4 regions of the Extibacter sp. GGCC_0201 genome follow, and region 1 is predicted to be linked to each of the others. Evidence: predicted binding sites of a transcription regulator. Region 1 holds the regulator's gene; each other region holds the start of a gene.
What was found. The regulator Rex, encoded in region 1, represses fermentation and respiration genes when NADH is low (regulators of the CRP and FNR family bind a similar motif). The targets are predictions, from matches to a motif close to ATTGTTAANTANTTAACAAT.
Positions count from the first base shown of each region.

Region 2: the regulator Rex is predicted to act here: its motif matches at 3,344-3,363, upstream of HJV72_RS05175 (glycerol dehydrogenase).
Region 3: the regulator Rex is predicted to act here: its motif matches at 5,053-5,072, upstream of HJV72_RS00645 (complex I 24 kDa subunit family protein).
Region 4: the regulator Rex is predicted to act here: its motif matches at 4,197-4,216, upstream of rsxC (electron transport complex subunit RsxC).

Region 1 covers NZ_JABFCH010000019.1:30-5,438, reverse strand. The annotation lists gene alr (alanine racemase) at 1-1,001, opposite strand, end outside; gene HJV72_RS12860 (NAD(P)H-hydrate dehydratase) at 1,002-2,501, opposite strand; gene HJV72_RS12855 (redox-sensing transcriptional repressor Rex) at 2,624-3,274, opposite strand; gene HJV72_RS12850 (ABC-F family ATP-binding cassette domain-containing protein) at 3,429-5,348, shown strand.
Region 2 covers NZ_JABFCH010000005.1:138,170-146,971, forward strand. The annotation lists gene HJV72_RS05160 (coenzyme F420-0:L-glutamate ligase) at 1-190, opposite strand, end outside; gene HJV72_RS05165 (helix-turn-helix domain-containing protein) at 543-1,421, opposite strand; gene HJV72_RS05170 (HAD family hydrolase) at 1,568-2,215, opposite strand; gene HJV72_RS05175 (glycerol dehydrogenase) at 2,230-3,324, opposite strand; gene HJV72_RS05180 (NADH-dependent [FeFe] hydrogenase, group A6) at 3,495-5,237, opposite strand; gene nuoF (NADH-quinone oxidoreductase subunit NuoF) at 5,253-7,040, opposite strand; gene HJV72_RS05190 ((2Fe-2S) ferredoxin domain-containing protein) at 7,061-7,435, opposite strand; gene HJV72_RS05195 (sensor histidine kinase) at 7,458-8,015, opposite strand; gene HJV72_RS05200 (NADH-quinone oxidoreductase subunit NuoE family protein) at 8,018-8,512, opposite strand; gene HJV72_RS05205 (DRTGG domain-containing protein) at 8,789-8,802, shown strand, end outside.
Region 3 covers NZ_JABFCH010000001.1:133,316-142,117, forward strand. The annotation lists gene truB (tRNA pseudouridine(55) synthase TruB) at 1-460, shown strand, start outside; gene HJV72_RS00620 (bifunctional riboflavin kinase/FAD synthetase) at 471-1,403, shown strand; gene HJV72_RS00625 (Na/Pi cotransporter family protein) at 1,421-3,070, shown strand; gene rpsO (30S ribosomal protein S15) at 3,215-3,481, shown strand; gene HJV72_RS00635 (phosphatase PAP2 family protein) at 3,555-4,214, opposite strand; gene HJV72_RS00640 (helix-turn-helix domain-containing protein) at 4,349-4,966, opposite strand; gene HJV72_RS00645 (complex I 24 kDa subunit family protein) at 5,150-5,623, shown strand; gene nuoF (NADH-quinone oxidoreductase subunit NuoF) at 5,626-7,512, shown strand; gene HJV72_RS00655 ([FeFe] hydrogenase, group A) at 7,525-8,802, shown strand, end outside.
Region 4 covers NZ_JABFCH010000003.1:83,762-92,563, reverse strand. The annotation lists gene HJV72_RS02990 (NAD(P)/FAD-dependent oxidoreductase) at 1-537, shown strand, start outside; gene HJV72_RS02985 (DUF305 domain-containing protein) at 549-1,256, opposite strand; gene cmk ((d)CMP kinase) at 1,494-2,150, shown strand; gene ispH (4-hydroxy-3-methylbut-2-enyl diphosphate reductase) at 2,169-3,026, shown strand; gene rpsA (30S ribosomal protein S1) at 3,007-4,137, shown strand; gene rsxC (electron transport complex subunit RsxC) at 4,319-5,638, shown strand; gene HJV72_RS02960 (RnfABCDGE type electron transport complex subunit D) at 5,687-6,616, shown strand; gene HJV72_RS02955 (RnfABCDGE type electron transport complex subunit G) at 6,616-7,200, shown strand; gene rsxE (electron transport complex subunit RsxE) at 7,215-7,943, shown strand; gene HJV72_RS02945 (electron transport complex protein RnfA) at 7,960-8,550, shown strand; gene HJV72_RS02940 (RnfABCDGE type electron transport complex subunit B) at 8,564-8,802, shown strand, end outside.

The DNA.
Region 1 (5,409 bases):
TTGTCTGCATACTTCACATCATCTATCTCCGTCACATCAACCATGAACTGGTCCATGCATATGCGGCCGAGAATAGGTGCCTTCTTCCCATGAATCAGGACATATCCCTTATTGGAGAGGCTTCTTGGATATCCGTCTCCATACCCTACCGGTATCGTTGCTATCCTAGTCTTCCTGTCTGTAATATATGTGCCGCCGTAGCTCACCGGGGTACCTGCCTCTACCCACTTCACGTGTGCCACATGGCTGATAAGCTCCATGGCCGGTTTCAGCGGGACATTTTCCTTGTGTACTTCCTCAGACGGATACAGGCCATAGGTAGAGATGCCGGCACGGACCAGATCCATGTTCGCCTCCGGCACATCGATGATTCCCGCACTGTTCGAACAGTGGTAATACTGGAATGTTACCCCTCTTTGTGCAAGGGTCTCTTTCATCCATACGTAGTTTTTAATCTGTTTTTCGGTAAAAGACTTATCTATCTCATCTGCTTTCGCAAAATGTGTGTACATTCCTTCCAAAGCCAGGTTCGGCATCTTGCTTATACGCTCGATTATTTCCGCCGTCTCTTCTTCAATCATAAATCCAAGTCTTGACATCCCTGTATCCAGCTTAATATGAATATATGCCTGTTTTCCCATTTTGACCGCAAGTTCAGATACCTCACGGGCCATTTCTTCCGTATACAATGTCATGCGGATGTCGTGTTTTATCATTTCCTCCCGTTGATCCGGAAAGATGCAGCCCAGTACGAGCAATGGCTTTTCAATTCCTGCGCGGCGCAGTACTAAAGCTTCGTCAAGCGTCGCGACCGCGAATCCCCACATATACTCTTTCGGAGAGAGCATTTTTGCTATCTGCACCGCTCCGTGTCCATAGCCGTCCGTCTTCACGACACCGAGCATCTTAACCCCTTCTCTGACATTTCGTCTCATCATCTCTATATTATATTCCACCGCATCCAGGTCTATCCTGGCACACACTCTGTTATATGCTTTCATCTATCTGTCCTCCTGTTCTTTCATTGCCCGGCCGGCATACTCGATCAGATCAGATGCCATGACGCTGTAGCATCCTTTATCCAGACATGCAAGTTCCCCTGCCCGGCCGTGCAGATACGTTCCAAGCTCCGCTGCTTCTCTGAGTCCCAGCCCCTGTGACAGCAGGCCTGCTATCACACCTGCGAGCACATCGCCGGAGCCTGCCTTCGCCATGGATGCATTGCCTGACAGGTTCACGTACGGCTGCCTGCCCGCCGACATGGTGACTGTCCGTGCGTCTTTCAGCACGCAGGTGACGCTGTACTCTTCTGCAAAGTCCCGCAGAATCTGCATTCTCTGTGATCTGAGCTCCGGGATGTCCTTCCCTGTCATACGGGACATTTCTTTCATATGCGGCGTAAAGATAAAGTTCTCATGGCGCAGCCGGTCAAGATATTTCTTGTGGTCTGCAATCAGATTCAGCCCGTCTGCATCTATCACGCATGGCACTTCTACATTTTCCATCACTGTCCTGAGTATCTTCCTCGACTTGTCACTCGTCCCGATTCCAGAACCTACGCTCACTACATCTGCCCGGTTCAGCAGCTTGAGCAGTTCGACTTCATCGTAAAAGTCATATGTCTTGATAACCGCTTCCGGCAGAAGCGTCTGCAGTATGACGCGGTTATCCTCCGACGTATATATCTGTACCAGTCCGGCTCCCACTGTATAGGCCGCCTTGGCGTTCAGGAAAGCGGCCCCGGACATGCCCTTGCTCCCTGCGATGATCAGCACCTTCCCATATGTCCCCTTGTTGGAATCGGCCCTGCGCTTAGGAAGGAGGCGCTTGTAATCGCTTTCTTCATATGTAAAGGCCGTACCGCTCTCTTTTTTGACCTCTGATGCATCTATACCGATATCTGCAGTCACTACTTGCCCCGCGTATTCCTTTCCCGGATATAATTCAAGTCCAAGCTTCCTCTCCTGGAACGTCACTGTAGCGTCGGCCCTAAAAGCCGTCCCCATGACAGAGCCGTTGTCCGCACACACGCCGGACGGAATGTCTACCGCCAGCCGGTATCCCTCTGAGCGGTTCATGGCTTCAACAAGTTCCCTGTACCTCCCTTCGAGAGTACGGTTTAGTCCGACGCCAAACAATGCGTCCACGATGATGCTGTACCGGCCTTCTGCATAATCTGTGGCAATCTCAGTTCCCGTCTGCCGCAGACGCTTTATCTGTTCCTTCGTCTCCCGGGAACACTGTCCTTCGTCCCCTGCGAGGACAGCTGTGACCGTATGCCCTTTTTCCGTAAGCATCCTTGCGATAGCAAAGCCGTCTCCTCCGTTATTGCCGGTTCCGCATACGACACATGCCTCCGACAGGTCCAACCTGCTGTCTTCCATGTAGGCCACGCATGCCGCCGCGGCACGTTCCATCAGATCTGATGGAGGAATCTGAAGCTGCTCAATCGTATATTGATCTGCGCGCTTCATCTGGGATGCATTCAGCAGATATTTCATACCTCTCACCTCCTGTTATTTTGCCGGTCTTTTCTAGCCTGCGAAAAGTTCCGGTATATAAAAGAACGTGTAAAGACAAGCCTGTTCTGCACATGCCCATCATTACACGTTTTTATACTTCTTTATTTTTTATCGCTATGTTCTTCGTTATAACGGCCTATGTTATAGGAGAGCCTCATAAGACTCTCGATAAGGTGAACATTTTCGACGATAATATGGTCCGGCAGGTTCAGATCCGTATGTGCAAAATTCCAGATTGCCCTTACCCCATTATCTACCAGGAGATTCGCGACTTCAATCGCCTTGTCTTTCGGGATGGTCAATACGGCAATCTCGACATTGTTATTCTGGACAAAATCTTTCAGCTCATCCATCATACGAATCGGCACGCCTCTGATTGATACTCCGTTTAACCTGGGATTCACATCAAAGATTCCTTTTAAGATAAAGCCCCGTTTTTCGAATGCAGCGTAATTCGCAAGCGCCTGTCCCAGATTACCGGCTCCGATGATGACGATATTGTGATTTTCTTCCAGGCCGAGAATCTTGCCGATTTCTGTATATAGATACTTTACATTATAGCCATATCCCTGTTGTCCGAACCCGCCAAAATTGTTGAGGTCCTGACGAATCTGGGATGCTGTAACTTTCATTCTCTTGCTCAAATCATTGGATGATATTCTTTCAACTCCGTTTTCCAGCAGTTCCCCCAAATATCTGTAATATCTTGGCAGCCTCCGAATCACTGCCTGAGAGATTTCTCTTTCTTCCACTAGCCCACTCACCTTCCTGTTACGTTCTAAAAAATATTATATAGAATTGTCACTTCAAAGTCAAACTTTTAGTTGTATTTTGTCCTATTTTCGATATAATGAATGTTAGCAGAGCCTGCTTTTAAAGCAATGCAGGACGATGCAGGAGGACGTTATGATACTAGCATGCCATGGAATGAATAAAGCATTTGGAGAAGATGTCATCGTAAAAGACGCTTCTTTTCATATAGAGGACTATGAAAAAGCCGCCCTCGTGGGACCGAACGGCGCAGGGAAATCCACCATACTGAAGATGATAGTGGGGGAACTTCCGGCGGATTCCGGGGACGTCATCCTCACGAAAGGCAGGACGATCGGCTATCTCGCGCAGCATCAGGATATGTCGGGCGGCAGCACTATCTACGAAGAAGTAAAGACAGCCAAGGCGGACGTCATAGAGACGGAACGCCAGATACGCGCGATAGAGCTGGAATTGAAGCATCTCGAAGGAGATGCTTTAAAAGCGCGCCTGGATACATATAACCGTCTCACCGCCGTCTTCGAGCGCGCCAACGGCTATGCCTACGAAAGCGAGATAACCGGGGTCCTCAAAGGGCTTGGATTTGACGAGACGGATTTTGCAAAAAAGGTCGACACACTATCCGGAGGGCAGAAAACGAGGGTTTCTCTTGGCAAGCTCCTGCTGACGAAGCCCGACATCCTTCTTCTGGATGAGCCTACCAATCATCTTGACCTCAATTCCATCGCGTGGCTGGAAACATATCTTTTAAACTACCAGGGTGCGGTACTCATCGTCTCCCATGACCGGTATTTCCTGAACAGGGTCGTCACGAAGGTCCTTGAGATTGAACTGGGGACGTTGTCCGTCTTCCTTGGCAATTACAGCCAGTATGCCGAAAAGAAGAAGATGATTCGTGACGCGAAGCTGAAAGAGTACCTGAACCAGCAGCAGGAAATCAAGCACCAGGAGGCGGTCATCGAGAAGCTGCGCTCTTTCAACCGGGAAAAATCCATCAAACGGGCAGAAAGCAGGGAAAAGATGCTTGCCAAGATGCAGCCGGCGGAAAAGCCTCAGGAGGCCGTCACAGAGATACATCTTTCCCTCGAGCCTTCCTGCGTGAGCGGAAATGACGTGCTGAGCGTTGAGCATCTGAGCAAATCTTTCCCTCCCCAGCACCTTTTTTCCGACATAAGCTTTGATATCAAGCGCGGGGAGCATGTCGCTGTCATAGGTGATAATGGTACAGGCAAGACGACGCTGCTTAAGATACTTAACAACGTAATTGGCGCGGACAGCGGAACCTTTACGCTTGGAACGAATGTACAGATTGGCTATTATGACCAGGAGCACCATGTGCTTCATATGGAGAAGACCATTTTTGCTGAGATCTCCGACGATTATCCGAAACTCACCAATACGCAGATACGCAATATGCTGGCAGCATTCCTGTTCACAGGTGACGACGTGTTCAAGCTGATCGGCGACCTGAGCGGCGGTGAGAGGGGGCGCGTATCGCTTGCCAAGCTCATGCTCTCGGAAGCGAATTTCCTCATCCTTGACGAGCCGACCAACCATCTGGACATCACTTCCAAGGAAATCCTGGAAAAGGCTCTGAACGATTACACCGGCACTGTGCTGTATGTGTCACACGACCGTTACTTCATCAACGAGACTGCCACCAGGATTCTGGATCTGGTCAACCAGACTTTCGTCAACTATATAGGCAATTATGATTATTATCTGGAGAAGAAAGAGGAACTGACCGCGGTATATGCAAGAACCGGGCAGTCGGATGATCCATCGGCAGCACCGGAAGAGGTGTCCGAATCTAAACTGAGCTGGCAGGAGCAGAAAGAAGCCCAGGCAAAAGAGCGCAAACGCCAGAATGACCTCAAGAAGACCGAGGAACGCATCAGCAGTCTGGAAGGACGGGACGCCGAGATAGACACGCTCATGACACAAGAAGAGGTATACACCAATTCGGTACGCTGCCAGGAACTGGCAGCAGAAAAAGCTTCCATTCAGACAGAACTCGAAGAATTGTATATAAAATGGGAAGAATTGGCCGATTAATTTCATAGGGGTCAGACCCCTGTTAACACAGGGGTCGACTTTGTCAAGTTAAGTGTGTAAA
Region 2 (8,802 bases), on a different contig from region 1:
AAGCGTAGTTGCCGTGCGCTCTCGCAACGACAGACTCTGTAACCGCGACCACGTCTCTGTCGTGCACGGCGAAGCCTTCGCTTTCCGCGGCGCCCAGAACGTTCTCTACTATAATATGTGCAAGGTCGTCCCCTTCCCGAATGATGGGACAGCGGATTCCCCTTGATACAGTACCAACTCTTCTTTCCATACCAGTTTTCTCCTTACTTTGTTTTCTACATCTTTTTTTATTGTACCTTATTTTCTTTTCCCGCTCAATACCACATTTTCAACATTCCCCGCTTTTTCGACATTTCCTGACAAAGAACAGGCAGGTATCTATTATACCGATTTAATATAGAATCCGACGCATAATTGATAACAGAAGGCTTCAGATATCAAATAGCTGTAGATGTGACAGTCAGCAAAGCTCTGCTCATCCGAATCATAAAAAACGTATGCAAAGAAAGAAGGAACATTGAAATCAATGTCCCCCTTGTCACTCTGCCGTTTGGCATCCGCACTCTGAGTTATGCCGCCATCCTCCAAAAGATATAAGACAGCTACTTCCTCTCCCTCACCAGCAGCGTGCTCACGATGCCGCACAAGATTCCTCCGACCGGAAACGCGACCCATGATACGTTCCATGCATTGGCAAGAAACCCTCCAAGCAGAAATACGATAGCGGCAGCCATCATGATGGTACCGCAGATCCTGCCTATCAGCTTCTTGTCTTTGCCCGGCACATTTTCATCATTATAGTCATTTACGCTGTACTTCTTTTTCTGCATACCTGCATACACGAGCAATGAAGCCGCTGCCGTGACGATGAGCATGAACACGCCATGCACGGCCTCCTCATTGAACCGGGGCGGCAAGGCTACGCCGTCCATGCCAAGCTCAAAGATGAATCCGCAAAAGAGAAGCCCAATTCCAGCCGCACACATGGTTATGTACCGCTTTTGAAACGCATCCGTTTCTTTGTCCGTATAAACGTTTCCTACGACCGGGTATTTTTTCGTGAATGCGCTGTGCTTCATACCTTGGACGACAAATATAAGCACGGCAGCTACGACAAAAAACATAAAGAGCATATCGCAGAACTTTTCTGCCACATATACCCCTGACAACAGTTCATACACCGCCGTTCCGAACAGCAGGAGCCCCACCCCTGATGTGACTGCCCTGCTGTATTCATTCATATGCTTATCGTATTCCTCATGTTCTTCCACATATGAAGCTCTTGCATCCCCCTGCACGAGCACATCCATGCTGCACTGGAACAGTTCGCTCAACTGGAGCAGCTTATCCATCTCAGGAAAGCTCCCTCCCGACTCCCACTTTGATACCGACTGCCTCGACACTTGAAGCTGCTCTGCTATCTGTTCCTGCGTATATCCTTTTTTCCACCTCATAAATTGTAAATTCTCCGCAAAACCCATTTTGAATTCCTCCTTCAGTTTTTATGGATTTATCATACGATTGCATGGTGTAAACCTCCAGCAATTTCATGTTGCGTTTGCGTAGTTCTGCCGCAACTAGCGTTTGCGTCCTCGGTTTTACGGGGTTTTCACTGTTTTCTTTCAATTCAGGACAGAAACTTTTTAATGTCTCCAACATTTTCTGCAATATAATCCGCACCAGCTTCTTCAAGCTCTTCACGGCTCCCGTATCCATATAACACGCCCATGACATCGACACCTGTCTTGTGTGCGCCGATGACATCGTGTTTCCTGTCCCCTATCATGAGCACTCTGGACAAATCACGAATGCCGCGGCTATTGAGAGCATACGCAATCACTTCCGCTTTCTTTACCCTTTTCTCATCCATCGTTGCCCCGGCGATAAAAGCAAAATACCTGTCCAGGCGGAAGTGCTCCAGTATCTGCCTGGCAAATGCCTCCGGCTTCGACGTCGCTATAATCAGCTCCATTCCGCGCTCCACCAAAGCAGCCAGCAACTCTTCCATGCCTTCATACACTACATTCTCAAATATTCCTCTCTCCGTGAAATATTCGCGGTAATACTCGATTCCAAGGAGGGCGTCTTCCTCGGAGAATTGGTAGAATTGCTGAAATGATTCCGATAGCGGAGGCCCGATAAATTTGTACAGCACTCTTCTGTCGTCTTCTATTATGCCGAATTTTTTCAAAGCGTGCATGACGGAATTTGTAATACCGATACCCGGATCTGTGACCGTTCCATCCAGGTCAAATAAAATATATTTGTAATCCATCAGATTCACCTCTGTTATTGTGCGTAATTTCTGCCTATGGCATCGGCTGCCATAATTGCCGCATATACATCTTCCGGCGTCACGGCAAATGGCATATTGCCGAGTGTGTCTCCTTCTGCGGCGGCAAGTTCTGCCACTTCCATAATCTGCTCTGCCTTTACTTCTTTGATTCCGAGCTGTGCAAGCGTCGTCGGCAGTCCGACCGCGTTGCAGAAGTCAACTACATCCTCTATCTCCCTGGAGTCCGCATTCTCAAGCACGAGCTGTACGAGTGTGCCGAACGCCACTTTCTCCCCGTGGTACATGGCATGGGTCTCCTCTATTGCAGTCAGACCGTTATGTATGGCATGGGCCCCGGCAAGACCGCCGCTTTCAAACCCAATTCCGGATAAGTATGTGTTCGCTTCAATGACATGTTCCACTGCTTTCGTACATACATTTTCCGTCACTGCCAGCGCGGCACTGACTCCATTCTCCAGAAGCGTCTCATAACAGAGTCTGGCGAGTGCCATCGCTGCCAGCGTACTCCTGCCTCCTACGCAGTTTACCGCAGACGACTGACTGCACGCTCTTGCCTCGAAGTATGTTGCAAGGGCATCTCCCATTCCGGCCACGAGAAGTCTGGTGGGTGCTTTGCTTACCACTTCCGTATCTACAAGTACTGCGTTAGGGCTGGCCGGAAGGAACAGATACTTGTCAAACACACCTTCGTCCGAATAAATGACCGAGAGTGCACTGCAAGGCGCGTCGGTAGACGCAATGGTCGGCACGATGATAACCGCTTTATCCATATAATGCGCGACCGCCTTGGCCGTGTCATGTATCTTTCCGCCCCCGACACCGGCAATCATATCGCACTCTGCCTCCTTCGCCGCCTCCATAACGCGGTTGATTTCGTTCATGCTGCACTCTCTATTAAAGGATTCATACACGGTCTCCACTCCTGTGCCGTCCATTCCAGCCTGTATAGACGGCTCTACTCGTTTCCTTCCGGATACGCTCGTGAGGATGAATAACCTGCTTCCATAGTTGGACGCATATGTGCAGAGGTTTTTCAGCTCCCCTTTTCCCTGAATATATCTGCTTGGACTTCCAATAATCTGTGCCATGTCATGTACCTCCGTTTGTATTGTTATTTTTTTAACACGTCTTAATTATACAATACCTGGACCCTTTGTCAATATCTCCACATATATATCTGCTTTCCGTCTGGAAAAAAGGATGCCCCGGCCTCTCACGGCCTGCAGGGCATCCTCTGTAATCTGAACTTTTATATCCGCTAATTGACGGAACGTTTTACATAGCTTGTATGTAATGTCTCATGTGCCTTATGGCTTCCTGGTTCACCAAGATATTCCTCATAAAGCTTCTTGATGGCCGGATTCTCATGTGACTTGCGGATTGGTTTGGCCGCGTCGTTGTTATACAATACACTTGCTCGGATTCCTCTTACATCCGTGAAGTTACGCACATCGCCGGATACCTGTGGCTGTCCGCCTCCGTTTACACATCCGCCCGGACATCCCATGATTTCAATAAAGTGATAATCCGCTTCACCTGACTTCACCTTGTCGAGAAGTGTCCTGGCGTTGCCAAGTCCGGATGCGACAGCTACTTTCACATCCATGCCTGCCACGTTGTAAGATGCCTCTTTTACACCTTCCGTGCCACGGACATCCGTGAAGTCCAGGTTCGCAAGCTCTTCGCCTGTGAGGACTTCAACCGCCGTACGAAGCGCAGCTTCCATAACACCGCCGGTAGCGCCGAAGATGACGGCTGCACCTGTGGATTCTCCCATCGGGTCGTCGAACTTCTCATCCGGCAGCATCGTAAATTCAATGCCGCTGCGTTTGATCAGCCTTGCCAGCTCCCTTGTCGTGATGGCGATATCCACATCCGGAACTCCGGCAGCATCCTGGTCATCACGCCCGATTTCGAACTTCTTGGCCGTACATGGCATCACGCTGACAGATACGATCTTCTTCGGATCGATGCCTTCTTTTTCAGCAAAGTATGTCTTCAGCATGGCGCCGAACATCTGCTGCGGCGACTTACAGCTTGACAGATGTTCTGTCATATCTGGGAAGTAATGCTCGCAATACTTGATCCATCCCGGTGAACAGGAGGTGATAAGCGGCAGCACTCCGCCGTTCTTGACCCTGTCTAGAAGCTCCGTGGCTTCTTCCATAATCGTAAGGTCGGCTGCCCAGTCCGTATCAAATACCTTGTCAAAACCGACTCTCCTTAACGCTGCTGCCATCTTGCCTTCTACATCCGTCCCCATCGGGTAGCCGAATTCTTCGCCAAGTCCAGCGCGGACAGAAGGAGCGGTCTGCACGACCACGTATTTATCCGGGTCGGCAATCGCATCCAGAATCTGCTGCGTGTAGTCCTTCTCATACAGCGCGCCGGTAGGACAGACTGCGATACACTGTCCGCAAGATACGCAGCTCGTATCTCCAAGTCCCATCTCGAAGGCAGAGCCGATCATCGTGTCAAATCCACGGTTATTTGCGCCGATAACACCGATTCCCTGGGTCTTCTCACATGTTGCAACACAGCGGCGGCAAAGGATACATTTATTATTGTCACGTACCATATGGGCCGCAGTTTCATCCAGTTCATAGTGTGTCGTCTCACCCTCGTAATAGTGGGCATCATCCACGCCATACTCCTTGCACAGCTGCTGCAGCTCACAGTCACCGCTTCGTACGCATGACAGGCACTGCTGGTCATGGTTGGACAGCAGAAGCTGAAGCGTCCTCCTTCTGGATGCAATGAGCTGAGGCGTGTTCGTATATACTTCCATCCCTTCATTGATCGGGTGTACACACGCCGCAACAAGGTTTCTTGCTCCCTTTACCTCTACGATACACATCCGGCAGGCTCCGATTTCGTTGATCTCCTTCAGGAAACACAGCGTCGGAATCTTGATTCCTGCCAGCCGGGCCGCTTCAAGGATAGTAGAACCGGCAGGAGCGGATACGTCGAGTCCATTAATTTTAAGATTAATATTTTCCATATTCTCCATCCTCCATTACTCTTTGTAAATAGCACCGAAACGGCATTTTTCCATACATGCTCCACACTTGACACATTTATCCTGGTTGATGACGTGCGGTTCTTTGACCGCTCCGCTGATTGCATCATTCGGGCATGTTCTTGCACATAACGTACATCCTTTGCACTTGTCGGCGTCAATCTTGTAAGAGAGAAGCGCCTTACAGACACCGGCCGGACACTTCTTGTCTACGATATGCGCCACATATTCATCTCTGAAGTAGCGCATCGTTGACAGTACCGGGTTCGGTGCCGTCTGTCCAAGAGCACAAAGAGAGTTGGATTTCAGATGGGCCGCCAGCTCTTCCAGCTTATCCAGGTCATCCATCGTTCCCTGTCCGTTCGTAATCTTCTCCAGTATCTCAAGCATACGTCTTGTACCTACGCGGCAAGGGGTACATTTGCCACACGACTCATCCACCGTAAATTCCAGGAAGAATTTGGCGATGTCGACCATACAGTTATCTTCATCCATGACAATCAGCCCGCCGGATCCCATCATAGAACCGATGGCGATAAGGTTGTCATAATCAATCGGTACATCAAAGTGCTCTGCCGGGATACATCCGCCGGACGGCCCGCCTGTCTGTGCTGCCTTGAACTTCTTACCGTTCGGGATGCCGCCGCCAATCTCTTCTACGATTTCACGAAGCGTCGTTCCCATCGGAATCTCTACAAGGCCCGTATTATTGACTTTACCGCCCAGGGCGAATACCTTCGTCCCCTTGGACTTCTCTGTTCCCATGGAAGAGAACCATTCCGCTCCGTTGAGGATGATCTGCGGTATGTTGGCCAGCGTCTCGACGTTGTTCAGAATCGTAGGCTTCTGGAACAGGCCCTTAAGTGCCGGGAACGGCGGACGCGGACGCGGTTCGCCTCTGTTTCCTTCGATGGAAGTCATGAGTGCCGTCTCCTCGCCACAGACGAAAGCTCCGGCTCCAAGCCTGATATCAATATCAAAATCAAATCCCGTATCAAAAATATTCTTGCCTAACAGGCCGTATTCTCTTGCCTGGTTAATAGCGATATTCAGACGCTCAACGGCAATCGGATATTCTGCACGCACATAGATATAGCCCTGTGAAGCGCCAATCGCATATCCGGCGATAGCCATCGCCTCCAGTACGACGTGAGGGTCGCCTTCCAGTACGGAACGGTCCATGAACGCTCCCGGGTCACCTTCGTCGGCATTACAGCAGACATATTTCTGGTCAGCCGCATTGGCGGCCGCGAACTTCCACTTCAGACCTGTCGGGAAACCGGCTCCGCCACGCCCGCGAAGGCCGCTGTCCAAGATAATCTGGATGACTTCTTCCGGCTTCATGCTTGTAAGCACGGTGCCCAGTGCCTCATATCCGCGTGTTCCTATGTATTCTTCTATATTCTCAGGATTGATGACACCGCAGTTACGCAGCGCAACCCTGTGCTGCTTCTTATAGAAGTTCGTCTCCTGCAATGGCAGGATCTCTTCGTTCTTTACTGTCTCATCATAGAGAAGCCGGGTAACAACCCTTCCTTTTAACAGATGTTCTGATACGATTTCCGGGATATCTTCTTCTTTGACCATCGCATAGAAAGAACCTTCCGGATAGACAATCATAATCGGGCCGAGGGCGCATAGTCCGAAACATCCGGTCTTCACTACGCCGACTTCTTCTTCCAGCCCGTTCCTTTTGATTTCCGCTTCCAGCCTTTCCCTGATCTTCTGGCTGCCTGAGGAAGTACATCCGGTTCCACCACAAACCAATACGTGTGAACGATACATAATTCGTATACCTCCCTTTTCTATTTTTGTACAGCGCCTAATGTATATTTCGCGACTACCTGGCCTTCTTTCAGATGGAGTCTGAATACTTCCATTGCCTTTTCAGGTGTCATCTTTACATACGTCACTTTTTCTTTGCCTGGTTCCAATACTTCTACAATCGGCTCATACTGGCACAGCCCGATACATCCGGTAGGTGTCACGCTGATCTTTTCAGCCAGGTGCTCCTCCTGGACCGCATTGGAAAGTGCGGTGAGGACAGGTCTTGCCCCGCTGGCAATCCCGCATGTTGCCATGCCGACAACCACTCTCGTCTGTGATGCACTCTCAGACCGTACGCCGACTTTGCTTTCATTCTTCTCTCTTATTGCCTTCAGTTCTTCCAGAGACTTCATATGCATCCTCCATTCCTGCTATTTAAACTGATTTACCATCGTCTGTTTCTTCTTTGTTCGCATCCAGATACTCCTTGATGAATCCGGACACTTCCGCATCCTTAAAGGACACGCCGCCTAATATCTCTTTCATTTCTTTCGTATCCAGCACAAATTCCTTCTCGTCATAAGCATATCTATAATGAAAGTCGACAGGCTCATTGAATACGATGAGCGTATGCATTGTCGTATTAATATCACCTAACGGCATTCTGTCTATATGGGATAATCCAAAAACTGCTTCTACTCTTGTGCCAATTCCTTTTCCGGATGTAATGCCAAACCTTCCGCCCGTGCTCTCAGCAGCCTGCTTGAAAAATGGGATGCCAAGCCCTACCTTCCGGGTAGTCCTTGTCGTATAGAACGGGTCTGTAACACGCTTCACCTGCTCTTCATCCATACCGCATCCATTGTCATCAATTACCACCGTCAGCGTATTTGCCTCCGTGCTGATGAGCACTTCGATTGTTATGTAATCCGCTCCCGCGCGGATGGAATTCTCCGCCACATCCAGAACGTTCAGTGATATTTCCGTCATCATGGCTATTCATACTTAGCCAGAATATCGTCGATATCGTCTACCGTAAGCCTTCCATACACCTCATCATTGATCATCATGACCGGCGCCAGTCCACAGGCACCTACACAGCGGCAGGCATCCAGTGAAAACTTGCCGTCAGGCGTGCATTCGCCGCCGACGATGCCAAGCTTCTCCATGAGTTTGTTGTAGATGTCCCCGGAACCTTTGACATAGCAGGCCGTACCAAGACAGACCGATATGCGGTATCTGCCCTTCGGGCTTAAGTTGAACTGGGAATAGAATGTGGTAACTCCGTATATCTTTTCAAGCGGAATTCCCGTCTCATTAGAAATAATCTTCTGAACCTCGATGGGCAGATAGCCATAGATATCCTGGGCTCTTTGCAGTATAGGCATCAGGGCGCCTTTTTCATCTTTCAATTCATTGATTACTCCTAACAGTTCTTTTTCTTGTTCCTCTGTTCCGGTGAACTGAACTGTTGTTTTCTTAGAAAGCATTTTTTTACCTCCCTTTACTGTCTTATTTAGTCATGTGACTATTACGTTGAATTACCATTTCATTCTAACATACAAAAATACAAAAATCTACACCTTTTTATTGTGTATTTTGTTAAATGAAAACCATTCTTGTTTGTTATTCCTCTAACGTCCTGTTAAAAAATACACAAATTACAGACCTGTTTTTTAGTTGTTTTTCACAATACATGTTGATTTCCCATTTTCTCAATGTTATACTATATTCATATTAAAATAAGAAGTGTACAGGAGGAAGATATGACAATCAGGAA
Region 3 (8,802 bases), on a different contig from region 1:
TGATATGCAGCTACCGAGGGTAAAGATGGAGATACGCTGTTCAAAAGGAACGTACATCCGTACCCTCTGCCATGATATCGGGCAGAGCCTTGGCTGCGGAGGCTGTATGGAACAGCTGACCCGTACGCAGGTGGGACGTTTCCAGATAGATGGCAGCATCCGCCTGTCCGAAGTGGAGAAGATGAAGGATGACGGAACACTTTCCGATGCCATCGTGCCGGTGGACGAGATGTTTTCAGATTACAGGAAGGTCGTGGCCGATCAGGAACAGGAACCTCTTGCATACAATGGAAATGCATTTCCGGGCAGACAGGCATCAAAGAAGGCAGATTGTTTTGAGGACGGCGAGAATGTCAGGGTCTATGACAGGGAGGGACATTTTATTGGCGTCTATGAATACCGGATGGCAGAAGATAAGTTCAAAGTAAAAAAGATGTTTTTTGACAGAAACAGTAGATAGAGGAAAAGCTATGCAGTATATAAAAGGTCTGGAAGCATATCATGCGGACGGCCGCAGTGCGGTGACGCTTGGAAAGTTCGACGGGCTGCACCTGGGGCATAAGAAGCTGATAGATATGGTGAAAGAATATGGAAGACAGGACGATATAAAAAGCATCGTATGTGCCTTCGACATGAGTGTTTTATATAAGAAGAAGGGAATCGGACTGGAAGTCCTGATGACAAAGGACGAGAGAAGAAGCCGCCTGGATGGAGAAGTAGACGTTCTGGTAGACTGCCCGTTTACAGAAGCGTTCAGCCAGATGGAGGCGGAGGCATTCATTGAAAAGGTAATCCAGAAGAGATTCCGCGCCGCTTATGTGGTCGTGGGAACGGATTTTCACTTCGGACACAAAAAGCGCGGGGATATCCACATGCTCCAGGCATATGCCCGGAAATACGATTATGAGCTCATCGTCGTTGAGAAGGAACGGCGGGAAGGACATGTCATAAGCAGCACGTATATAAGACAGCTGTTAAAAAAGGGGAATATGCCGATTGCACGGGAACTGCTCGGATATCCTTACGGACTGCAGGGTGTTGTAGAACATGGCAGGAAGCTTGGACGGACACTGGGATTTCCTACGTTCAATGTCGCTCCCGCTGTAGGAAAGGCCATGCCGCCAAACGGCGTATATCTGAACCGGGTACAGGTGGACGGAACCTGGTACGAGGGCATAGCCAATATCGGCATTAAGCCGACCGTCTCTGATGAGAACCGTATGCTCGTAGAAAGCTATCTCTTTGACTATTCCGGTGATGCGTACGGCAAAGAAGTGAAGATCGAACTGCTTGAGTTCTGCAGGCCGGAGCAGAAATTTGCAGATGTGGAAGAGATGAAGGAATGCGTGGTCCGGGATATTGCCTTTGGAAGAAGGTATTTTGGGATAACGGCCGTGGATTAGTTTAGAGGAGAATACAAATGAGTATAACAACGTTTTTCTTACTGCTTGGGGGGCTTGGACTGTTCCTCTTCGGAATGAAGCTCATGAGCGAGGGTCTTGAGAAAGCAGCGGGAGCTAAGATGAGAGGAATCCTGGAATTCTTTACGAAGAACAGGCTTGTCGGGATGCTGGTCGGCATTCTGTTTACGGCAGTCGTACAATCGTCCAGCGCGACGACGGTCATGGTAGTAAGCTTCGTCAATTCGGGACTTATGAACCTGCTTCAGGCTTCAGGAGTCATCCTTGGCGCCAACATCGGTACGACGGTCACAGGACAGCTGATTGCCTTCAACCTGTCCGACATCGCTCCGCTGTTTGTCATCATCGGCGTCATCATGGTGATGTTCTGCAAGAAGCTGAATATAAAGCGGGCAGGAGAAGTGATACTGGGATTTGGTATCCTTTTTATGGGGCTGAGCATCATGGGAGATGCCATGTCTTCCCTGCGGGAATCCCCTCACATCGTAGAACTGTTGAAATCGCTCAGGAACCCGTTCGCTGCGATTCTGACAGGCTTTGTCATCACGGCGATCCTGCAGAGCTCTTCGGCCACGGTAGGTATCGTCATCCTGATGGCATCCCAGGGGCTGCTGGCTTTTGCCATCTGTCCGTTCCTCATTCTCGGATGCAACATCGGTTCCTGCGTATCTGCTCTCATAGCCAGCCTTGGAGGGAAGAAAGATGCCAAGCGTGCCGCCATGATACATTTCCTGTTCAATGTCGTCGGCTCGGCTTTCATACTTATCGTTCTGCTCATCGGCATCACGCCGATTACAGATGGGCTGCTTAAGCTCTCTGGAGGGAACGCGGCCCGCGCCGTAGCCAATGCCCATACTTTAATCAAGATATGTGAAGTGATCCTTCTGTTCCCGTTCATGAACTGGATTGTAAAAGCTACATATAAGATCGTGCCGGGGAAAGACGTGTCGTCGGAGGATGGATTTGAACTACAGTTTATCGGAGAAGGGTCTATCGTGTCACCGGCGACTGCCGTCGTTGACGGGATACGTGAAATAGAGCATATGGGCAAGATTGCAATCGCCAATCTCAAGACAGGTATGGACGCCCTCTGTTCCCTGAACGAGGAAGAAATCAATACGGTATATGGCAGGGAAAAATATATTGATTTCCTGAACAAGAAGATTACGGATTATCTCGTGCGCGTCAATGAGATAGAACTGCCCCTTGCAGATGCCAAGCTCATCGGGGGCCTGTTCCATGTGGTGAACGATATCGAACGCATCGGGGACCATGCAGAGAATTTCGTCGATTCCGCAAGGATGCGTATCGCCGACGGAGTGGAATTCAGCGATAAGGCGAAAAAGCAGCTCCACGACATGACTGCCATGGTCGTAGAGATTCTGGAATATTCGCTGGATATGTTTACGAACCGCAACCAGGAGCACATGCAGGAGATACTGGATCTGGAAGATGAGATTGACGACAGGGAGAAGAAGCTGCAACGCTCCCACGTAAAGCGGCTGACGAAGAATAAATGTACGCCGGAGGCGGGCATGATATTTTCTGATACGATATCCGGGCTGGAACGTGTGGCGGACCATGCCACCAATATCGCGTTTGCGATCCTGGAGCCAGAAGATAATGAGGAGGATGACGAAGAAGATTAAAGCCATGTGAGAAAATACGGCTTTACTTCCATGTCTCTCTATGGTATACTACATGGGTATGAACAGCCGGTGTTCGGTAATTGGATGACTCCAGCCATTGCTTAATGCCAGGCGGTGCAATATAGAATATAGGAGGAAGAACAAATGGTTTCTAAAGAGCAGAAAGAACAGATTATTGCCGAATATGGCAGAGGTGAGGGAGACACAGGCTCTCCGGAAGTACAGATTGCCATCCTGACGGCAAGAATCAATGATCTTACAGATCATTTTAAAGCAAATCCTAAGGACCACCATTCAAGAAGAGGGCTTCTTAAGATGGTAGGGCAGAGAAGAGGTCTGCTTGCTTACTTGAAGAACAAAGATATCACAAGATACCGTTCTTTGATTGAGAGACTTGGATTGAGAAAATAACCGGGTTTCGATGAAGTGCTGTTTACAGGGCGCTCTCCGTGAGGAGGGCGCCTTTATTTGATTCTTATTCGCCTCAGGAGCTGACAGATTCCAGCACGGAGATATACAGCATGACGAGAGCAGAAGAGAGCAGAAGGCCGCCCACGATATCTGTAAGCCAGTGGACGCCGGATAAGAGCCGTCCGACTACCGTCACCACGATAATGAGGACACTCCATATATCCAGCAGGATGAGCAGCAGCCTTTTTCCACACAACAGATGCCGGTACTGCACCATCGCCGTCGCCATGATGCAGACGGCTGCCATCGTATGGGAGGACGGGTAAGACGGCTCCAGATTTTGAGACAGAATGACAGGCCTGTAATTGACAACTACTAACTCGAACAATATATAGATAGCGATGACCAGAATGTAAAATACGCCGAGAAGCAAAAGCCCTGGGTCTACCTTTTTGATGCTTCTTCTTTTGACGAGCTGGTACAGACCAAGGAACGAAAATCCAAGAGCAGCAGCGATTACGGCGACACCGAGCCAGTCGGTGATGTCGTACCAGAGCATATTGATACCTGTAAGCTCTGACACATATAGGTTGACGGTGGCGAAGCCCACACGGGTGTGCTGCGGGCCCACTGGCCTGACATCCACTACTCTCACAAGGACGGTAAAGATTGCGAACGTCAGTAAGAGGATGGATGCCATGGTAAGATGAATTTTTGTCTTTTTTCTTTTCATGATAGACTTGTCTCCTTTGCATGCTTTTGTAGTATTACAGCTGCCGAGCGGCTGTATCTTCATTATGGACACACATGCCGTGACGGACAAGAAACGGGCCGTCACATCAAAGAAGGGCCCCGACACGTTCCGTGTCAGGGCTTTTCCGGCACCTGTCTTACCAACAGGAAGACCTTTGAAGCAAAGAAGAAAAACAAGAGTACCGTCACGTAGGGTTCCCTAGCCGCAGCAAAAAGGCAGACGGCCAGTCCGCCCAACACGGCAGAACATCGGCATACGATACCGGCTGCGGCCTCTTTCTCCAGGCGGGTGAGCAGAAGCTCAGCGCTCCCCAGTATGATAAAGGCCAGAAATACGGACCAGTATATCAGGAGATTATACTTCGTCTGACCAGTGTAAGACATCAGGTCCACTGCGTAGATATGGGAACCACGTGGCTGTCCATACAACGGCAGAACGATAAAGGCCACTGCTGCGGCGTCAATGATTCCAAAGAGATACCGGTACATTTTTCGGAAGCCGGAACGGTTTTCCGACTCGGCAATCGTTATGAGCTCATCACTCGATAGAAGTTCATCGATAGAGACGGAAAAGACCCGGGAAATACATTTCAGAGATTCGATATTCGGCCAGCCTTTCCCGCTTTCCCATTTTGACACTGCCGTCCTTGACACATACAGCTTTATTGCAAGCTGTTCCTGTGTCATATTATTCTGTTTTCTGAGCTGCTGCAGCTTTTCGTTAAATTCCATTCGCGACCTCCATAGACTTGCCTGACAGATATTCAGATTTACTTCATCTATTATGCCTGTCCGGGCAGAGAATATCAACTGCATATTTTGTTAAATAAATAACAAAATTCTATTGCAATTTATACAATTATTCAATATAATAAGCTCAGATTGATAAAAAATTAACCAATAGAGGAGGATGACATGTTAGAACAACATTATTATGACAAGGCGGATGAAGTGATTGCCTCACACGGCTCAGGCCATGCGTCGCTCATTCCTATTATCCAGGATATACAGAGCGAATACCGTTATCTGCCTCCGGAACTTTTGAGCTATGTGGCGGATAAGCTCGGCATTACAGAGGCGAAAGCCTACAGCGTGGCGACATTCTACGAGAATTTCTCATTCGAGCCAAAGGGAAAATATGTCATTAAAGTATGTGACGGGACGGCCTGTCACGTCAGAAAATCTATCCCGATTCTTGAGCGGCTCTACAGTGAGCTTGGGCTGTCCAAAGAGAAAGTGACAACGGACGACATGCTGTTTACGCTGGAGACCGTATCCTGTCTTGGAGCCTGTGGGCTGGCGCCGGTGCTGACGGTAAATGACAAGGTATATCCGGCCATGACGCCGGATGCGGCTGCGGAATTGATTCATGAATTGAGAGGAGCGTAAAGATGCAGAAGATAGAAAATGTAGAGAAGCTGCAACAAGTCAGGGAGACTGCGAAGACGGCCATCGCACAGAGCAAGTGCAGGATACTGATTTGTGCAGGTACCGGATGCCTGGCCGGCGGTTCCGGTGAAATATATGACAAGATGTGCAGCCTTGCGCGGGAATGCCCGGACGTGGAGGTCGAGTTCGGACCTGAGATAGCCCATGGAGAGAACGGCATAGGCATCAAAAAGAGCGGCTGCCACGGATTCTGCGAGATGGGTCCGCTCATGCGGATCGAGCCGATGGGGATACTGTATACGAAAGTGTCTGTGGACGACTGCGAAGCGATTTTTGAAAGGACCATAAGGAACGGTGATGTCATCCGGCATCTGCTCTATAAACAAGACGGCATAGAGTACCAGCGGCAGGAAGAGATACCGTTCTATAAGAGGCAGACAAGGCTCGTCCTGGAACACTGCGGACATATCGACGCGGAGCACATCGAAGAATACATAGCACACGGAGGATACGAGGCGCTCGGCAAGGTCCTCTTCGACATGAGGCCGGAAGAAGTGGTGCAGGAGATACTTGACTCTAACTTAAGAGGGAGGGGAGGCGGCGGCTTCCAGACCGGATATAAGTGGAGCCAGGTGGCCAGACAGAAGGAGAAGACGAGGTATGTCGTCTGTAACGGCGATGAGGGGGATCCTGGCGCGTTCATGGACAGAAGCATCATGGAAGGCGACCCGCACAAGATGATAGAGGGTATGATGATTGCGGCATACGCGGTAGGCGCACAGGAAGGATATATCTATGTGCGGGCGGAGTACCCGCTTGCGATCAGCCGACTGAAGCTTGCCATCAGGCAGGCAGAAGAGCGGGGGCTGCTCGGGGAAGACATCCTTGGCTCCGGCTTCTCTTTCCGGCTCCATATCAACCGGGGTGCGGGTGCATTCGTGTGCGGCGAGGGAAGCGCCCTTACGGCCTCAATCGAGGGCAGCCGGGGCATGCCGAGGGTAAAGCCTCCCCGCACGGTGGAACAGGGGCTGTTTGCCAAGCCGACCGTACTGAACAATGTGGAGACCTTTGCCAATGTACCTATGATCATAAGCAGAGGGGCGGACTGGTACAAGACGATCGGACCAAAGAACAGTCCAGGAACGAAGGCATTTGCCCTGACAGGAAGCGTAAAGAATACGGGCCTTATCGAAGTACCGATGGGAACGACGCTGCGTGAGGTCATCTTTGATATCGGTGGCGGCATCAAAGGTGACGGGGGCTTCAAGGCAGTGCAGATAGGCGGTCCTTCCGGCGGCTGTCTGATTACGCAGCATCTTGATGTCAATCTGGATTTTGACTCGCTGAAGAAGATGGGAGCCATGATAGGTTCCGGAGGCCTTGTCGTCATGGATGATCACACATGCATGGTAGAGGTCGCACGCTTCTTCATGAACTTTACCCAGAACGAAAGCTGCGGCAAATGCGTACCGTGCCGGGAGGGCACGAAGCGGATGCTGGAAATACTGGAACGCATCGTACAGGGCAACGGCAGGGAAGAGGATCTGGATACCCTTGACGAGCTTGCCAGGACCATTACCGAGACGGCGCTCTGTGGACTTGGGAAGAGCGCGGCGCTGCCGGTCATGAGCACGCTTAAGCTGTTCCGCGAGGAATACATGGAGCATGTGGCGGAAAAAAAGTGCGTATCCCATACATGTACGGCTCTGCGTAGATTTGTCATCAGCCCACAGCGGTGCAAGGGATGTTCCAAATGCGCCAGAAACTGTCCGGTTGGGGCCATCAGCGGCAAGATCAAAGAGCCGTATATCATCGACGATTCGAGATGTATCAAGTGCGGCGCATGCGAGAGTGCGTGTGCGTTCGGTGCAATCCATATAGAAGCATAGGAGGAAAGAGACATGAAATATATGACAATCAACAACCGGAAGGTGGCGTTCGATGATGAAAAGAATGTACTGTCTGTCATCCGGAAGTCCGGAATCGATCTTCCTACGTTCTGCTATCATTCGGAACTGTCGACCTACGGCGCGTGCAGGATGTGCGTGGTGGAAGATGACAGAGGGAAGGTGTTCGCCTCCTGCTCCGAGACTCCGAGGGAGGGGATGGTGATATACACGAACACCCCAAGGCTCCAGCATCACCGGAAGATGATTCTGGAACTGCTGCTTGCATCCCACTGCAGAGACTGTACGACATGCCGCAAGAACGGCGTCTGTACGCTGCAGAAGCTGGCGCAGCAGCTCGGCGTAAGCTATGTCAGATTTGAGAACAACAAGCCACAGCTTCCGCTGGATGAAAGTTCGGACTGCATCGTACGTGACCCGAACAAATGCATCCTCTGCGGCGACTGTGTCCGTACATGTGATGAGATACAGGGACTTGGCGTATTGGACTTCGCGTTCCGGGGAGCCAGGATGCAGGTGATGCCGGCCTTCAATAAGGACTTGGCGAAAACGGATTGCGTAGGCTGCGGACAGTGCAGGGCCGTCTGCCCGACCGGCGCTATCACGATCAAGCAGAACATACGACCGGTGTGGGAGGCGGTTGCCGATAAGGATACCCGTGTCATCGTGCAGATAGCACCTGCCGTCCGCGTTGCGGTCGGTGACAAATTCGGCATACCGAAGGGAGAGAACTCGCTTGGTAAACTGGCGGCGGCGCTTCGGCGTATGGGATTTGACGAGATATACGACACGAACTTCGGGGCCGACCTAACCGTGATGGAAGAGTCTGAGGAATTGCTGGAGCGTCTCGAGTCAGGCGATAACCTGCCTCTGTTCACTTCCTGCTGTCCGGGATGGGTGAAGTTCTGCGAGAACAAGTATCCCGGCCTGCGGGAGCATATATCGACGTGCCGCTCTCCGCAGCAGATGTTTGGTGCCGTGCTGAAAGAAGAAGCACGCATGGACAAAGAGGAGAAGAGGAAGACCGTCGTCGTATCCATCATGCCTTGTACGGCAAAGAAGGCTGAGATACGGCGCCCGGAACATAGCACGGACGGAGAGCAGGATGTGGACTATGTCCTTACGACGACAGAAGTGACGCGTATGATAAAAGAGGCGGGAATCGACCTTGCCCAGATGCCATCCGAGGCGCTGGATATGCCATTTGGGCTGTCCTCGGGCGCGGGCGCTATCTTCGGTGTGACCGGCGGCGTGACGGAGGCCGTCCTGCGC
Region 4 (8,802 bases), on a different contig from region 1:
ATGCTGTTCACCCACTATGGAGTGAGCGGCCCGCTCATGCTTACGGCCAGCAGCTATGTGGGAAAGAAGCTTAAAGGCAGGGAACTGCAGCTTCAGATAGACCTGAAGCCGGCGCTGTCAAAGGAGCAGCTGGACCAGCGTGTGTGCAGAGACTTTGAAGAGAATCTGAACCGGCAGTTTAAAAATGCAGTCGGAAGATTATTTCCTGCAAAGCTTATTCCGGTAATGATAAGATTGAGCGGCATCGATCCTGACAAGAAGGTCAATGTAATCACGAAAGAAGAGCGTCTCAGATTCGTATCCCTCATAAAGCATCTGCCGGTCACGCTCACCGGGCTTCGTGACTATCGGGAAGCGGTCATCACGAAGGGGGGCGTCCGGACGAAAGAAATCGACCCGGGCACGATGGAATCGAAGCTTGTAAAGGGGCTTTATTTTGCCGGGGAGGTGCTGGATCTGGATGCGCTGACCGGCGGCTTTAATCTGCAGATTGCCTGGTCCACCGGCTATGCGGCGGGGAAAGGCATACCTGTTTAACTCCAGACCAGCTAGTGATGGCTGTGTGTGCCGTCCGACAGCCTTTTCATAATTTCCTGTATCTGAGTGATTTCATTCTGTTGTGCTTGTATGATGTTTTCTGCAAGCGTGGTCACCTTTTCGCTGTCCGTGTTACCTACGACAGCCTGTGCCATTTCTACCGCCATCTGATGGTGCATGATCATTCCTTCTGCGAACGCGGCTTCTACATTGGCAGAGGTACCGTGTGAGGAATGGGCAGAGTGGTGGGAAGAGAGCATCGTCTCATATGCTTCGAGATAAGCCTGTTCCTGCTCAGGATCCTCGGTCCCGTCTGTTTCCAATTCATCAATGTAGGACTGCATCTGCGCAATCTCTTCCTTCTGTATGCGGACGATATATTTGGCCAGCTCTTTCAGCTCCTTATCCGCGCCACCATACTCCAGGTAACTTTCAGACATCGATACGGCGGCCTCATGATGGGGAATCATCCCGTTCAGGAAGTCCAGGGCAGCGTTGCCGGACGGCTGCACATGCTCCATATCTTCCATCATTTTATCCATAAGGATGTCCTGATCTTCCAGATAGCTGGAGAGGGCCTGCTCTGCGGCCGGTCCCCGGGGGATGTCGTCGTTCGAGCGCGTGCTGCTGTCTCTGCCGAAAGCGGCCCAGACGATCAGCAGGATGATGATAAGTATAGCGATAATACCGCTTGTCCAGTAAATTGTCTTTTTATTCATAACCAACCTCCATATGATTAACATGCCCAAATATACCGCAAGTATGTAGAATAGGATGAAAGCCGTATACGAAAGGAACGGATCATGCGGCTATCCGTAAAAAATACTTGTCCATCGTAAGATAGTACGATATACTGAATGCATTGGGTCAGACATATCATATTTATAAGTAATCCGATGGATAGTATATAGGAAAGCCCATATAAAAATGGAAGTATGAACAGGCGAGGAGTTAAGATGGGATATAACATAGCGATTGACGGACCGGCAGGCGCCGGAAAGAGTACGATAGCCAAGCTGGTGGCGAAAAAGATGGGATATATCTACGTGGATACCGGCGCACTGTACCGGGGGCTGGCAGTACATTTTCTGGACAGAGGGATTGACCCTTCCAACAGGGAAAATATTATAGAAGCATGTGAAGACGCGGATGTGACCATCCGGTATGAAGAAGGGGTACAGCAGGTATATCTGAACGGGAAAAATATTACGTCCAGACTTCGTACGGAAGAAGCAGGCAATATGGCTTCCGTGAGCTCGGCCGTGCCGGAAGTGCGGACGAAGCTGCTTAAGCTGCAGCGTAATCTGGCGGCAGAGCAAGATGTTGTCATGGACGGAAGAGACATCGGGACATGTGTGCTGCCGGATGCGGATGTGAAGGTGTATCTTACGGCGAGTGTGGAGACGAGGGCGAAGCGGCGCTATGAGGAGCTGAAGGCGAAGGGCGTCGGCTGTGTGTACTCCGAGATAGCCGCGGACATAGAAGAGAGAGACAGGCGCGACATGACGCGCGAGACGGCACCGCTCAAACAGGCAGAAGATGCGGTTCTCGTCGACAGCTCGGACATGACGATACCGGAAGTTGTCGAGGCGATTATCCGACTGTGCCGTTAAGAGAAGAGGAAGGAACATATGAAAATAGAACTGGCGAAAACTGCAGGCTTCTGCTTTGGCGTAAAGCGGGCGGTGGAAACGGTGTATGAACAGATCCGGCTGCATAAAGGAGAGAAGATATATACGTATGGCCCCATCATCCACAACGAAGAAGTCATCAAAGATATGAGGCGGCATGGCGTGGAAGTGCTGGAGACGGAAGAAGAGCTGGACCGCATCGATGAGGGAATCATAATCATCCGGTCCCATGGCGTGCCGAAGTCGGTCTGCGACAGGCTTGACCAAAAAGGAATTGCCTATGTGGACGCGACCTGTCCCTTTGTGAAGAAGATCCATAATATAGTAACGGAAGAAAGCAGCAAAGGAGCGCACATCGTCATCATAGGAAACAGCGCGCACCCGGAGGTGGAAGGCATCAGAGGATGGGCGGGAGATAACGTCACGGTCATCGAAAATGCACAGGAAGCGGAAGACTTTATTATAGAAGAAAGAGAGTGCAGGATCTGCGTTGTGGCGCAGACGACATTTAATTACAATAAATTCAAAGATTTAGTTGAAATTATCGTAAAAAAGGGGTATGATATAATTGTTTTAAATACGATTTGCAATGCAACCAAGGAGCGCCAGGAAGAAGCGCGGGACATTGCAGACAGAGTAGAGGCGATGCTTGTCATCGGTGACAGGCGCAGTTCCAATACTCAGAAGCTATTTGAAATCTGCAGCGATGCATGTAAGGATACGTACTATATACAGACACTTGACGATTTGGATATGAATCAATTAAGGTCCGTGGAAACAGTAGGTATTACAGCAGGGGCATCCACGCCCAATAAAATAATTGAGGAGGTTCAAAATAATGTCGGAATTAACTTTTGAACAAATGTTAGACGAGTCTTTTAAGACAATCAGAAACGGTGAGGTAGTAGATGGTACGGTCATCGATGTGAAGCCGGATGAAATTATCTTGAATATAGGTTACAAGGCGGATGGCATCATAACAAGAAGCGAGTATACGAATGAACCGAACGTCGATCTTACTACTATGGTTTCTGTCGGCGATGAGATGACGGCCAAAGTCTTAAAGGTAAATGACGGTGAAGGTCAAGTGCTGCTGACATATAAGAGGCTGGCGGCCGAAAAAGGCAATGAAAGACTGAAAGAGGCTTATGAGAACAAAGAAGTTCTGAAAGCGCCTGTTGCACAGATTCTCGGCGGCGGCTTAAGTGTCGTAATTGAAGAGGCAAGAGTCTTTATCCCTGCGAGCCTTGTATCAGATACTTATGAGAAAGACTTAAGCAAATATCAGGATCAGGAGATTGAGTTTGTCATCAGTGAATTCAATCCGAGAAGAAACAGAGTCATCGGTGACAGGAGACAGCTTCTTGTCGCTGCGAGGGCAGAAAAGCAGAAAGAGCTGTTTGAGAAGCTTCAGATCGGCGATACGGTCGAAGGAACTGTTAAAAATGTGACAGACTTCGGGGCGTTTATCGATTTAGGCGGTGTTGACGGGCTTCTTCACATATCAGAGATGTCATGGGGACGCGTAGAGAATCCGAAGAGAGTATTCCAGGTGGGAGATACGGTCAAGGTATTGATTAAGGATATCAACGATACGAAGATTGCGCTGAGCCTTAAGTTCCCGGAGACAAACCCATGGGCCAATGCATCTGAGGATTATGCGGTCGGAACGAGTATTACAGGAAGAGTAGCCAGGATGACTGACTTTGGTGCGTTCGTAGAACTTGCGCCGGGCGTGGATGCACTGCTTCATGTATCACAGATATCCAGAGCGCACGTAGACAAACCGTCGGATGTACTGTCTGTCGGACAGGAGATTACAGCCAAAATCGTGGATTTGAACGAGGCGGAAAAGAAGATCAGCCTCAGCATGAAAGCGTTGGAACCGGACACGCCAGTACAGGAAAGTGTAGAAGAAGTTGTGGAAGATGCGCCAGAGACATACGAGGAGACGACTACTGAAGAATAATGCGGCATATGATCCATGTCGAAATAAGGAGATAGAGACTGTATAGTCTCTATCTTTTATATGTTAAAATTTCGACAAGATGTTCTTGGAAATATACAAAGAATTGCCTGTATTCACTGGATTAAGCGGGCATTTTCTTGTATAGTATATAAAGAGAAAATAGGAAGGAAGGAAAAAAGGGATGGCATTGTTAACATTTAAGGGTGGCGTACACCCGGATGACGGCAAAAGCCTGGCGAAAGATAAGGCAATTGTCGAAGTAAATCCGAAAGGTGATCTGGTTTATCCGGTTTCCCAACATATCGGAGCGCCTGCCAGTCCGATTGTCGAGGTGGGTGAACGTGTATTGAAAGGGCAGAAGATAGCGGAAGCCGGAGGATTTGTGTCCGCACCGGTCTATTCTTCTGTGTCCGGAACAGTCAAGGCGATAGAGCCGCATCTGAATCCGACAGGAGCAACGGTGAATTGTATCGTGGTTGAGAATGACGGCGAGTATGAAGAAGTTGTGTATAAGCCTGCAAAGCCTCTGGAAGAGATGGCAAAAGAAGACATATTAAACGCAATCGGAGAAGCAGGAGTCGTCGGAATGGGAGGTGCAGGATTCCCTACAAGAGTAAAGCTGTCGCCGAAGGAGCCGGACAAGATTGATTATATTATTGCAAACTGCGCGGAATGTGAGCCTTACATAACTGCGGACTACAGACGTATGATAGAAACCCCGGAGAAGATTGTCGGAGGCATGAAGATGGTCCTTAAGCTGTTTGATAACGCGAAGGGAATCTTCGGCGTGGAGGACAATAAGCCGGATTGCATAGAGAAGCTCAGGGAGCTGACTAAAGATGAGCCGAGGATGGAAGTGATGGCGCTGAAGACGAAGTACCCACAGGGAGGTGAGCGTCAGCTCATCTATGCGACGACAGGGAGAGCCATCAATTCAGCTATGCTCCCGGCAGACGCGGGATGCGTGGTGGATAATGTGGAGACGATGATCAACATCTATCAGGCAGTAGCCGAAGGCAGGCCGTCGATTGACCGTGTCGTAACCGTGAGCGGAGATGCTGTAAACGAGCCGGGCAATTTTAAAGTCCTGTTCGGTACGAACCAGGCTGAGCTTATTGAAGCGGCAGGCGGATTCAAGGAAGAGCCTGAGAAAGTGATATCAGGTGGACCTATGATGGGATTCTCGATGTTTACGCTGGATGTGCCGGTTACGAAGACGAATTCATCGATACTCTGCCTTACAAAGGATGAGGTTGCCAAGTATGAACCGACTGCATGCATCAACTGCGGCCGCTGCGTGGACGCCTGTCCAAGCAGGCTGATTCCTTCAAGGCTGGCTGATTATGCGGAGCATCACGATGAAGAGGCATTTACGAAACAGGAAGGGCTTGAGTGTATGGAATGCGGTTCATGCAGTTATGTATGTCCGGCAAAACGTCCGCTGAAGCAGTCCATTGGTTCTATGAGAAAAATTGCGATGGCTAACCGCAAGAAAAAATAAACTAGAAATGAGAGGAAGAGGTGAACTAACGTGGAGAACAATATAAAAATGTCATCTTCACCACACATACGTTCCAGAGTCACTTCAGCCAATATTATGCTGTGTGTGACAATCGCTCTGCTGCCTGCGTCAGCGTTCGGCGTATGGAACTTCGGGCTGCCTGCGTTTATCATGCTTTTGAGCACGACGGTGTCGGCAGTCTTGACAGAGTACATTTACGAAAAGTTAATGCACAGGAAAGTCACGGTCAATGACTTCAGTGCTGTCGTAACAGGGCTTCTGCTCGGGCTTAACATGCCTGCGTCTGCTCCGTGGTGGATGGGGGCGCTCGGAAGCGTGTTCGGTATCCTGGTAGTAAAGCAGCTCTTTGGAGGGCTCGGACAGAACTTCATGAACCCTGCACTTGGAGCAAGATGTTTCCTGCTGATATCCTTTACCGGGCAGATGACTACATACATCTATGACGGCGTGACGGGGCCGACACCGCTGGCGATGCTCAAAGACGGCCAGTCTGTCGATTCCATGAAGATGCTTGTCGGCACGATACCCGGGACGATAGGTGAGACTTCCGTGATTGCAATTATAATCGGGGCTATCTTCCTGATACTGATTGGAGCAATCGACCTTCGTATTCCTGGTACATATATTGTCACATTTGTAATCTTTATCGGCATATTCGGACAATTCAGCAATGCAAATGTCGGATTGTTTGATGTGCAGTACATTACTGCCCATCTGTGCGGCGGCGGCCTCATGCTCGGCGCATGGTTCATGGCGACCGATTATGTCACGTCACCAATCACCAAGAAAGGGCAGCTCGTATACGGCGCTCTGCTTGGAATACTGACCGGGCTGTTCCGTCTGTTCGGCGGCTCTGCAGAGGGTGTTTCTTACGCGATTATCATCAGTAACCTTTTTGTTCCGTTGATTGAGAAGGTTACTCTTCCAAAACCGTTCGGTAAAGGAGGAGAAAAATAATGAATAAAATTGTTAAAAATGCAATTATCCTTACATTGATTACTCTTGTCTCAGGAGTCGGCCTTGGTTTCGTATATGAAATCACAAAAGAGCCGATTGCCCAGGCTCAGGACGCTGCGAAAAAAGAGGCATGGCAGGAAGTGTTCCCGGAAGCGTCATCCAGCGACTTTGAGGAGATAGATGTGGATGCGAAAGCGGCCGAGAAGGCTATCAAAGATCTGGGCGTGAAGGCTGAGATTGATGAAGTCTGTGAGGTCAAGGGCGGAGAAGCCGGATATATCGTCACGGCGACGGACAAGGAAGGCTATGGCGGTGATATCAAGATAACGGTCGGCATCACCAGCGATGGGACAGTGAGCGGTATCTCGATCCTTTCTATCAGTGAGACCGCGGGACTTGGAATGAAAGCGACGGAGCCTGTATTCTATGAGCAGTATGAAGGAAAACAGACAGACAGATTCGTCGTGTCCAAGGATGGCGGTGACGGCGAGCCTATCGATGCATTGAGCGGAGCAACTATTACATCAAGAGCGGTAACCGGAGCTGTCAACGCTGCTCTCGGGTATTACCAGAATGCATTTTAAGGAGGTAGTGTGAGATGAATAAATGTACCGAAAGAGTGTTTAACGGTTTGGTCAAAGAAAATCCTACCTTCGTCCTGATGTTAGGTATGTGTCCAACCCTTGCGGTAACAACATCCGCAATAAACGGTGTAGGTATGGGCCTGTCTACGACAGTCGTACTTGTGCTTTCCAATATGTTGATAGCTATGCTGCGAAAGATTATTCCGGATTCTGTCAGAGTCCCGGCGTTTATCGTGGTCGTGGCGTCATTTGTAACTATCGTACAGTTCCTGCTTGAGGGCTTTGTTCCAAGCCTTTATGACGCGCTTGGCATCTATATACCTCTGATCGTAGTCAACTGTATCATCCTTGGCCGTGCAGAAAGCTACGCGTCCAAAAATCCGGTGCTTCCGTCTATTTTCGATGGAATAGGTATGGGGCTTGGATTCACGGTAGGGCTTGCCGCAATCGGCGTCGTCCGTGAAATCATCGGATCCGGCAAAGCGTTCGGATTCCAGCTGATTCCGCTGGCCGACAGCGCTACCGGCAAAGCAGGTTATGTACCGGTTACGATATTTATCCTTGCACCGGGCGCTTTCCTTGTGCTTGCAGGGCTGACTGCTCTCCAGAACAAAATTAAGCGGAACGCGGCGAAGAAGGGCAGGAAAGAAGTTGAAGCGGCAACTTGTGGAGAAGGCTGCGCATCATGTACGAACGGTGCATGTGGCGGAAAAGTTTTCCCGGCAGGAAATGAGAAAGAATAGGAGGAGTACATAGATCATGAGAGAATTACTTATTATAGCGATTGGTTCAGCACTTGTTAATAACGTTGTACTCAGCCAGTTCCTGGGAATCTGTCCGTTCATTGGAGTTTCCAAGAAGGTAGAGACCGCTGCCGGGATGGGCGGAGCGGTTGTCTTTGTTATTACGATTGCATCGTTCGTAACGAGCCTGATATACAAGTTCATTCTGTCCAATAAGGCGATAATGGGCGGAAAGCTGGTGTATCTGCAGACTATCGTTTTTATCCTTGTTATCGCCTGTCTTGTACAGTTCGTGGAGATGTTCCTTAAAAAATCCGTTCCGTCCCTGTACCGGGCGCTCGGCGTATATCTTCCGCTCATTACGACAAACTGTGCGGTCCTCGGTGTTGCGCTTACAAATGTACAGAAGGAATATTCTGTTCTGCAGGGTGTAATTAACGGAGTCGGAACTGCATTAGGTTTTGCCCTTGCCATTGTCATAATGGCAGGTATCCGGGAGAAAATTGAGTATAATGACGTATCAGAATCTTTCCAGGGAACTCCGATTGTATTGATTACCGCGAGCCTTATGGCGATTGCGTTCTTCGGATTCTCCGGACTTATATAGGAGGGAGCTAACGATGAGTGTAACAGGTATTATAATGGCTGCTGTAATCGTAGGCGGCACCGGATTATTCATTGGTGTGTTCCTTGGGATTGCAGGAAAGAAATTTGCAGTAGAGGTAGATGAGCGCGAGGAAGCCATCATGGGAGTCCTTCCCGGCAACAACTGCGGCGGCTGTGGCTATGCAGGGTGCTCGGGCCTTGCCGCTGCAATCGTAAAAGGGGAAGCCGAAGTAGGAGCCTGCCCGGTAGGAGG